Regions from separate parts of the Clostridium moutaii genome, predicted to be linked through region 1. Evidence: riboswitches for the same ligand, from Rfam matches in the RefSeq annotation. Region 1 holds a riboswitch; each other region holds the start of a gene.
The links. Region 1 has a riboswitch for S-adenosylmethionine ahead of AB8U03_RS12350 (DUF2292 domain-containing protein). Riboswitches for the same ligand answer to the same signal wherever they lie in the genome.

Region 1 (3,289 bases):
CGGACCACACTGCTCCATGAAGTGCTGCAAACTTATGGTCTGTTGGAGGCACAAGTCTCATAAAAAGTGGCTTTACAAGTTCTCCATAATCCCTTATTGCCGTCTCCATATCCATGTATAAAACGCCCTGTTTTTTAAGTTCTTCACTTACATTGTGATAAACCACTTCTGAATCATATTGTGCGCCAACTCCCGCCAGTGATTCGTGCTCTGCCTTAGGTATTCCAAGTAAGTCAAATGTTTTCTTTATATCCCTCGGCACATCCTTCCAATCATGTTTCATACTGGTATCCGGTCTTACATAGGTAACTATGTTATTCATATCCAAGTCTGTTAAGTCAGGTCCCCAGGATGGCATTGACATATTATTGTAAATATCCAGAGATTTAAGTCTAAACTCCCTCATCCAATCAGGATCATTTTTCTCCTCAGATATTTCTTCTATTATTTTTTTTGTAAGACCTGAGCCAGTTTTATAACTGGATTTATCTTCATTTTTTATATCATAAATACTTCTTTTTACATCTTCTATATGAGTTTTATCTTTTTCCAATAAAAACACCTCTCTTCCAAGACAATCCGCTAAACCAGTGCCTTAAACTTGTCATATCCATTTTTCTCTATTTCTTCAGCCAAGGATGCATCACCGGTCTTAACTATTCTACCGTCTACAAGTATATGAACATAGTCCGGTTTTAAATGTTCCAAAATACTGTCATGATGTGTAATTATAAGTATTGAATTATCTTTTGTCCTAAGTTTGCTTACTCCTTCTGATACTATTCTAACTGCATCTACATCAAGTCCTGAATCTGTTTCATCAAGCATGGCAAGTTTAGGTTCAAGTACTGCCATCTGAAGTATTTCGTTTTTTTTCTTTTCCCCACCTGAAAATCCCACGTTTAAATATCTCTGTGCATAACTTTCATCTATTTTTAAAAGTTTCAATTTTTCTTTTAAAGCTCTTTTAAATGCCAATATGCCACTTCTTTCTCCCGTAACAGCAGCCTTTGCACTTCGCAAAAAATTTTCAACAGTTATTCCCTGTATCTCTTCTGGATATTGAAAAGACATAAATATCCCACGTCTTGCCCTTTCATCTACTTTTAAATCATTTATTTTCTCCTCTTCAAATACTATATCTCCTGCTGATATAACATATTTGGGATGGCCCATTATAGTATTTACAAGAGTGGACTTTCCTGCCCCATTGGGACCCATTATGGCATGAACTTCACCCTTCCCAATTTGTAAATTAAGTCCTTTCAATATCTCCTTATCTTCAACTTTTGTTCTTAGATTGTTTATTTCCAGTAACTTTTTTCCCATTATACCTCTCCTTTATATCCGAGTATTTGAGTCATGTTTAATTTTAAAAATCAGCTACAATATAAATGAGTAATTAGATGAGATAGAATATCCGACTTAAATACTCAACATTGTACCTGATTACATTTTACTATTTATTCAAAGGATAATCAATAATGAAAATATGCATTTTATATTTTTCTCTAAAAGTTTTTATTTTCTGATAATAACTTAATCCAATTTAAATTATCTCAATTTTTATTCTTTAGATAATTAAACAAATCCGCCATTTATTTAAGTCTTATTTTTTCCTTTGTCTCTACCTGAATTACTATTCCGTCTTGAATCACTAAAGTTATTGAACCATAGCTTATACTTTTTAATGATTGCAATATTTTCTTAATATACTGCTCTGAAATCTGGTTTTTTTCCCGTATAATTTTTGCCTCCATTTTTATATTACCCCCTTTTATAATAATTTATCCAATGGCTACCATTGCTAATACCCCCCAGCTTTTTCAAATCTAGGTATGACAAGTACTGCTGTGCCCCTGGATTTATTCTTCCCCTAAAGGATAACGTATTCTAAGTGCTAAAGACACTAAGAATACTGTTAATAAGGTTCGGTATAAAAGCATTCCTTATGGGCAAACTCCACCGTACCTAAAAATAACTTGATAAACTAAAAAAATCCTCTTCAGATGAAGAGGATTAACTTATATGGCAATAAACATAAAAGATTTGCATTAAAGTTTTACCTTTACCTCATCTTCCAGAACTGTGTTCTGATGGACTTAGCACCTTACATGTAATACTCACATGGGTTGCTGAAACTTCATCGGGCCATTCCCTAAGTTTCTCTTGATAAGGATCAATATTAAATTATTGCTTTTAATTATACCGTATAATGTTTCTAGGGTCAATTAATTTTTTAATTAAATTGTATTTAATTATTTATAACTTTCCAATATATTGCTGTATATATCTTCTGTCAATGTCAATCCACCATTATATCCTACATAAGTCCTATTAAGTACTAACCTATGCATCACTGGCAAGGATATGTTTATTCCAAAACCCTTTAATTCTGATACTATATCTCTATCCCAGGAACTTCCCAAAATCAATGGTGTATAATTACCATGATTATATTTTCTTAACCCTTCATGTATTTTACCTCCATCAGTTTCAAATATTACTTTAGAAAATATATCCTGGGATAGATGTGCAAATTCATACTCTATTTTTTTTCTATATTCTTCCGGGGCATCATCTGTAATATATTGTTCTCCTGGAACAATTCCAAGTTCATTCACTAAATACTTGCTTATTCCAAGTGCATAAAAGGAGTCTGTTATATTAAAAAATCTATCTGCCATATCATATCTAAATTCTATGAAAAAATCTAGTGATCTTTCAATATAATAATAAAATCTTTTTTCTTCCCTGCTTATAAAATCTTCAACCCTTTTTTTATCCAATTGTGAAAATTCCGCCACAGTCCTTAGAAATTTGCTGGTTTCCTTTGCCCCTATAGGTAACACTGGATAATGCAGATAAGGAGTACCATATTTTTCATTTAACTGTTTGGCTATATTTAATCCTACCCAGGGAGAGAGGACTAAATTAAACTGGGCATTGGGAATTGTTTTCCATTCATCTACACCATTGGATTCCGTCCCAAAAAGTATGTTGACTTTCAGACCTATTGACTGAAGCAATTTTTTTATTTCCGCCAAATTACCTGTCCAAAAGGAATCCTGATATGGAACTACGGACCAAACATTTACAAGCCCCTTCTCCACCTCTGGTTTTCTTTCACCTATAAACTGATCTATAATGGCTTCAATTACCAATTCATGTCCTTTGAAATTGCTTCCTTTAAATCCGCCTGTTTCTGCATAAACTATAGGAATCCCCTTACTTTTATATTCACTTACTACCTGCCCCACATCATCCCCTATTATATCTGCAGTACATC
Region 2 (3,289 bases), on a different contig from region 1:
AATTTATCCGAGGAAAAATAAAAGAGATGGATTTTTTAGCGAATGTGAATCCAATCCTCTAATAGGGTGCTCTTTAAATCCAAATCACTGGTTTTGTTACCCGGCAAAGGTGGGAAACCTTTTGGCATATATATATTTTCACAGGGATTTTATGGCCCATGGGGTTACGTTGTGTAATTTATTTGAAATGGCAAGTGAAGAAGAATATAGAGGAAAGAAGCCGGATATAATTTATGTGTTTGGGGCTAGAGATAATTGTGAGAATATAAAGACTATTTTTTATGATGATGCAGAAAACAATATAATGCTTGGATATATAAATTATAGTGAAGATATAGATTATTTTGGTTATATGAAGAAAATGACATTGACTCTTCATAATCTTATAATGATAAAGAGAGGATATTTACCAATACATGGAGCTATGGTAAATATAGTAACAAAGGATAATAAGGTAGCTAACATAATTATAATGGGAGACAGTGGTGCAGGAAAATCAGAAAGCCTGGAGGCATTTAGGGAATTGGGAGAAGAGTATATAAGTGATATGACTGTAGTTTTTGATGATATGGGTACGGTTAAAATTGAAGAAGGTAATAAACCATTGGCTTATGGTACTGAGATAGGAGCTTTTGTGAGGCTAGACGACTTGGATACGGGATATGCATTTAGACAGATAGATAGAAGTATATTTATGAACCCTGACAAGATAAATGCCAGGCTGGTCATTCCAGTTGCCAGTTATACGGAGATTACAAAGGGATATCCTATAGATTTATTTTTATATGCAAACAATTATGAAGATGGTGATGAACTGGAATTTTTTAAATCTACAGATGAAGCTATAGAAGTGTTTAGGGCCGGAAAGAGAATTGCCAAGGGAACGACTACTGAAAAAGGACTTGTGGGTACTTATTTTGCCAATCCATTTGGACCCGTGCAAAAGGAAGAGGAAACAGATAAAATACTGCGCAGATATCTGGATGAGTTTTTTAAGTCAGGTATAAAAGTTGGTCAGCTTAGAACTTGTTTAGGTATAAGCGGCAAAGAAAAGGAAGGGCCTAAAAAGGCTGCTTTAAAATTATTAGAAGAAATAAAGAATCTGTAAAAAATATTGTGATTTATCAAAAACATAAGTTGACAAAAAGTTAATGTTTTGATATCCTTTATTTAATTAAATATTATAATTCTTATCGCGAGAGACTGAGGGACTGGCCCTATGACGTCCAGCAACCTAAAATTATATTTTAAGGTGCTAATTCCAGCAGGTAATACCTGGAAGATAAGATATAGAAGTACGCAAATCTTCTTATAGCTTATCTATAAGAAGATTTTTTATTAAAAAAAATTGGAGGAATTGAAGATGAGTGTAGAAAGTGTAGTTAATTATTTTTTAGATAGGGGTATTGAGAATCCGGTATTTAAGCTTCCACATAGTGGTGCCACGGTACAGCAGGCTGCAGAAACCATACATACAGATCCCAAATATATAGCAAAAACATTGGCATTTAAGCTTAAAAATGAGGATATAGTAATAGTTATGAGGGGTGATTTAAGAGTTAGCAACAAAAAATTTAAAAACTTTTTTAAAACCAAGGCAAAGATGCTGGATCACGATGAAGTATTGGAAGTCACAGGTCATCCTGTAGGAGGTCTATGTCCTTTTGGGTTAAAAAATCCTATTAAAGTATATTTAGATGAATCTATAAGGGATTTTCAATACGTATACCCTGCCGCTGGTTCAAGGGAATTTGCTCTTAAAATAGAGCCTGAAACAATTAGCAATTTAGTTAATGGACAGTGGATAGATGTTTGTGAAAGTTGAATGAATTTAGGGTAAGTATGATATGTGCTCTAAACAGATTGACAGGCAGGATTAAAATTTTATATTGCTTATGTGTAGATTATATGGTAAAATTAATGTCATTAAAGAAAAATAAAAACTTGAATGTTAAAAGGGAGTAACTGCCTATATTGGTGATAAAGTCAACATACTGACCTTTGGGTCTGGCTTTGTCGTGGCTGATTTCAGTCAAGCGAGACTTTTAACACAATGGTTCTATCATTGTGCTATAAAGTCTTTTTTAGTGTGATTATTTATGCTAAAAAAGATTTTAAGCAGGATAGAAATTCACTGTGTTAGAAGCCTTTTTATTTTTATATATAAATTTTAAAAGGAGGTTACTAAATGACAATAATTATTAAAGCATTATTACTTGTAGTTGTGGCAGAAATGGGTGATAAAACTCAACTGCTTGCTATGGCTATGGCTGGTAAGTACAAAGTAAAACAAGTATTGATGGGGGTGCTTGTTGCTACAATTTTCAATCATGCTCTTGCAGTAGCAGCGGGAAGTTATCTGAATTCCATTATACCAATGAACATAGTAAAAATTGTAGCTGCAGTATTATTTCTAATCTTTGGACTTTGGACATTAAGAGGAGATAAAATTGATGAAGTGGATGAAAAAAAGAATAAATTTGGTCCAGTTGTTACAGTAGCAATAGCTTTTTTCCTAGCAGAAATGGGTGATAAAACTCAACTTATGACAATAACAATATCTGCACAAAGTAATCAACCAATATTTATATTAATGGGAACTACAATAGGCATGTTAATTGCTGATGGTATAGGTATTATAGGCGGGGCATGGATGTGCAAGCATATCCCGGAAATATACATAAAATGGATAGCAGGAATTATATTTATATTCTTTGGATCAGTTACTATTTACAACGCTGTTTCTTTCTGGTCACCTGTATATATAATTTTATACATACTAATACTTATGGTATTAATATATTTATTCGGTGTTAAATTCTCACATCATAGTCAGGTCTGTAATATAGCTTTGCCGAATAAAAATGATCCAAAAGATAAATTAATTTAATACTTATCTAGCTGCCGCAATTATAAATGCCGGTGCATTATTATTTTCCAAAGCTGAAATAAAAGCCCTTATCTCGGGGCTTTATTTTTCTTTCTAATTGAATAACCAAAAGAACCAAGTGATTTTGAATTCAAACTATAATATTCTCCGTGGCTGTAGCAAATAAGATTTGCCTTATCAAAATGTATTTTGTTATTTGAATCCAATAAATTTTCATCTATTTTAACATTTAAAACTTTAAGTAGGAATAAATCATGGGTTCCAAGAGGTGTAACTGATTTTACTTTACATTCTAAAGCTATTGGGGATTTTTGTAATGAGGGAGTAGAAATGGATACACCTTTATTAAGCTGCAGGTTAAAGTGTTTGATTTTATCTTCTATCCTTCCAGAAATAACA
Region 3 (3,289 bases), on a different contig from region 1:
AATATTGATGACAACACCAATATGACTGCTGAATCATTGAGAAATTTAGGACATTCACTGCAGCAGCGTTTTTCAAGGATTGCCTCCATGGTAGAAATTTTGCAATCTTCCCATGATAATTGGGAAATCGCCAGAAAAAAAGATAGGATCATCATGGAAACAGAATCTTTTGATTTTAACGATGCAATTAAAATATTATCGGCAAAAGGTTTCAAAGATGATGAATACATCTTGAAGGTGGAATATGAAAGAAAATGGGGAATGCTTTAAATTTTTCATTATAAGAAAAGAGACATCTTAAAAATTAAGATGTCCCCTTATTTTATAAACTAGACCAATAAGAACCTAAAATCAATATAGATACTATATATCCTAAAATAACATTGACAACTGCACCGGCAGAAAATGCAGCAAAGGGTTTCCAGCCAACAGCTGTTAATTGTTTAAACCGGGTAGTAAGTCCAATAGACAGGAAACAAAATGTAAATGCCCAGGTTCTGATTTCCTTAATTGGAGCAATTACATTGGAATTAATTGATGTGGCTGCAGCTGGTGAAACATTTGAAAGCAAAATAGTGAGAAATATTGAAGCTATAAAGAATCCAATGACAAATTTCGGAAACCTATGCCAGATATCAGAGGCATTGGCCTTTGTCCCACTTTCTTTATTCTCCCATTTCGTAATTGAGATTATAGCTAAAATAAAGCACCAGATTCCAATAAACATATCACGACCAACCACTTTCATGAGGGTGAATGTAGTAATAGCTTTATCGCCAAATGAACTGGCAGCCGTGACACCTGCAGCATCTGCAAATTCAGATGTGCCAATCCACGCACCTGCCGGCCCTGCTGGTATACCAGCCAGTTTTATAAACACTGACAGTGCGAAAATCATAACAACTGCCCAAGCTACCACAAGAGAAATAGCTACGGAAACTTCCTCCTTTTTTGTCTGTATAGCACTTCCTACAGCTATGGATGCTGAAACTCCGCAAATGGATCCGCCTGCTCCCAAAGTAGCAGCAAACCTTTTATCAAGTCCCAACCATTTTGTACCTACAAAATAAATTGTCAAAAATGTAGAAACAGCAATTACAGTTGCCTGTAAAAAAGCAACAGGCCCAGCTTTTACAATCAGTGTAAATGGAAGTGTGGCACCTAAAAGTACAATACCCACTTTTACATATAATTCTGTTCTAAGTGCTGTTTCAAACCATTTTGGAATAGAAAATAAATTACTGATTATCAATCCTATAAATAATGCAACAAGAGGTGCTTCCAAATTATATTGTTGTGCCCATCCCCAGGAGCTAAAGGAATTAATTATAACACTTAAAATAAACAGAACTAAAAATCCTATAAAAAAATCTGTAAACTTATAATGTAAAAATAGATTTGCAATAGAAAACAAAATTAAAAATACAATAAACAAAAGTGCAATGGAGCCGATGTTATTTCCCAATGCAGAAAATAGCACACTTATATCTGCCCATTTTGGGATCTTGGCAGTAATAAACTTAATTGAGCCTCCAGATGACCATAGAACAACTGCAGCAACTACTAAAATCAGGCCTATCCATACTGCCCACCAATCCTCTTTTTTTACCAAATCACTCCAGCCATTTTCCTTTGAATTAAATTTTTTTTCAGACATAAAAACAACTCCTTTAATAATTTAAATAGTATTCAGCCATAGAACTAACTTATGTCCAACTTTTAATGTATTCAATTAATAATGCTGCAGTTACTGTGCATAATTATCACGCCTCCAATTCCACCATATTCTATAAGTTCTAAAAAGAGATCAGGTTTTATTGATATGCCAATAAAACCTGATCTCTAGTTTTTCTAGTCAATCCAGTACAAATAAAAAACTCCCTATGGAGAAACCACAGGAAGCTATATCCTTATTGTTTCTCATCTTTCAGGTGAATATGCACCTGCTGGAATTAGCACCATTGAATAAAAAACATATTCAGGTTGCCGGATATCATAGGGCCAGTCCCTCCATCACTCTTGATAAGAAATTTTGCATTTATTCAATTTTAATTTACGTATGTGATATAACTTTTAAAATACTTTGTCAACAACAAATTTTTTATTATCTATATCATATTGATCATTAATACATTTTTCCAACAAAAAAGCTGCCGCACCTACTGAAACCGCATTTTTTTTAAAATATCCATGCTTTTTTATTGAAACACTTTTAGGAATATATTGTGTACATGTTTCATAAAATATTTGGAAATCAACCAAAGATCCGCTTAATATAATACATTCAAGATCCAACAAATTTATATAAGCTTCTATTCTTTTACTCAATTTTGATGCAGCATCCAAAAGAAGTTTTTCAGACAACACACTATTTTTTATATAACTAAAATACACTTTATCCAAACCAATACTGCCATTCATATTCTCAATCATATGTTCAAATGCATATTCATTGTCCCCTGCTGATCTTATAATTCTTCCCTGGACAATTGCTGCCTGTTTCAATCTAGCTCCACAATCAAAATAAGCTAAATTCTTGAATTGCCTTCCTGCTCCATACAAATACTCTGCAGTAACAGCAGAATCCGAGCAATTCTCACTAATTACACTGCACCCTAGTTTTTCTTCAAGTACCTTGCCTATATTTTCATCACTCCAAAGATTGGTCTCAATTGCAAGTCCAATTCCTACAAGCTGAAGAAACTCCAGATTTAATTCTTCATAAACATTTTTCATAATCTGGAGAATTTTTTCTATGACTTCACTGCAAGAACTGCAAAAATCAATATAAAAACTTTTTTTATAAAAAATCTCCATTCTCAGATTCACTATGGATACCTGTGCATAAGTACTGCATATACCTATGCCCACAATATAAAACCTGCACACATTTACATCATACAACACAGGTTTCCTTCCCCCTGTAGATTCTCCAACACATTTTTGCACCAGAATGGATTTTTGTTCAAGTGGATTCATTATGCGATTTAATGTGGTCAATTTCATTCCAGTTTTAAACAAAATTTCATTTTTACTCATAATTCCATTTTTTTGTATCAGATTGAATATTCTCTTTTCTTCAGGTCTTAAATCTCTAAACAATTCATAGCTGTTTATCATAGTTATCATACCTTTTACCATTATTATATATTTCATACTTACAATAAAATATAATCTTAAATTAAGGTATATGTCAATAGTACAATAACTTTTTAAATAACTTTTCAAATTTTTGTGATTGAAAAAAGAAAATTATTGACAAGATTATTTTAAGTGTGTTAGTATTTAA

Region 2: another riboswitch for S-adenosylmethionine. It lies ahead of AB8U03_RS14865 (YbaK/EbsC family protein); the one in region 1 lies ahead of AB8U03_RS12350 (DUF2292 domain-containing protein).
Region 3: another riboswitch for S-adenosylmethionine. It lies ahead of AB8U03_RS02115 (YeiH family protein); the one in region 1 lies ahead of AB8U03_RS12350 (DUF2292 domain-containing protein).

Annotation. Positions count from the first base shown of each region.
Region 1 covers NZ_JBGEWD010000012.1:5,557-8,845, forward strand. The annotation lists gene sufB (Fe-S cluster assembly protein SufB) at 1-553, opposite strand, end outside; gene sufC (Fe-S cluster assembly ATPase SufC) at 583-1,329, opposite strand; gene AB8U03_RS12350 (DUF2292 domain-containing protein) at 1,599-1,760, opposite strand; SAM riboswitch class I at 2,071-2,179, opposite strand; gene AB8U03_RS12355 (nitrogenase component 1) at 2,259-3,289, opposite strand, start outside.
Region 2 covers NZ_JBGEWD010000019.1:6,068-9,356, reverse strand. The annotation lists gene AB8U03_RS14870 (phosphoenolpyruvate carboxykinase (ATP)) at 1-1,108, shown strand, start outside; SAM riboswitch class I at 1,188-1,289, shown strand; gene AB8U03_RS14865 (YbaK/EbsC family protein) at 1,364-1,825, shown strand; gene AB8U03_RS14860 (TMEM165/GDT1 family protein) at 2,189-2,890, shown strand; gene AB8U03_RS14855 (flavin reductase family protein) at 2,959-3,289, opposite strand, start outside.
Region 3 covers NZ_JBGEWD010000001.1:405,352-408,640, forward strand. The annotation lists gene AB8U03_RS02110 (hypothetical protein) at 1-270, shown strand, start outside; gene AB8U03_RS02115 (YeiH family protein) at 323-1,657, opposite strand; SAM riboswitch class I at 1,918-2,029, opposite strand; gene AB8U03_RS02120 (ROK family transcriptional regulator) at 2,074-3,156, opposite strand.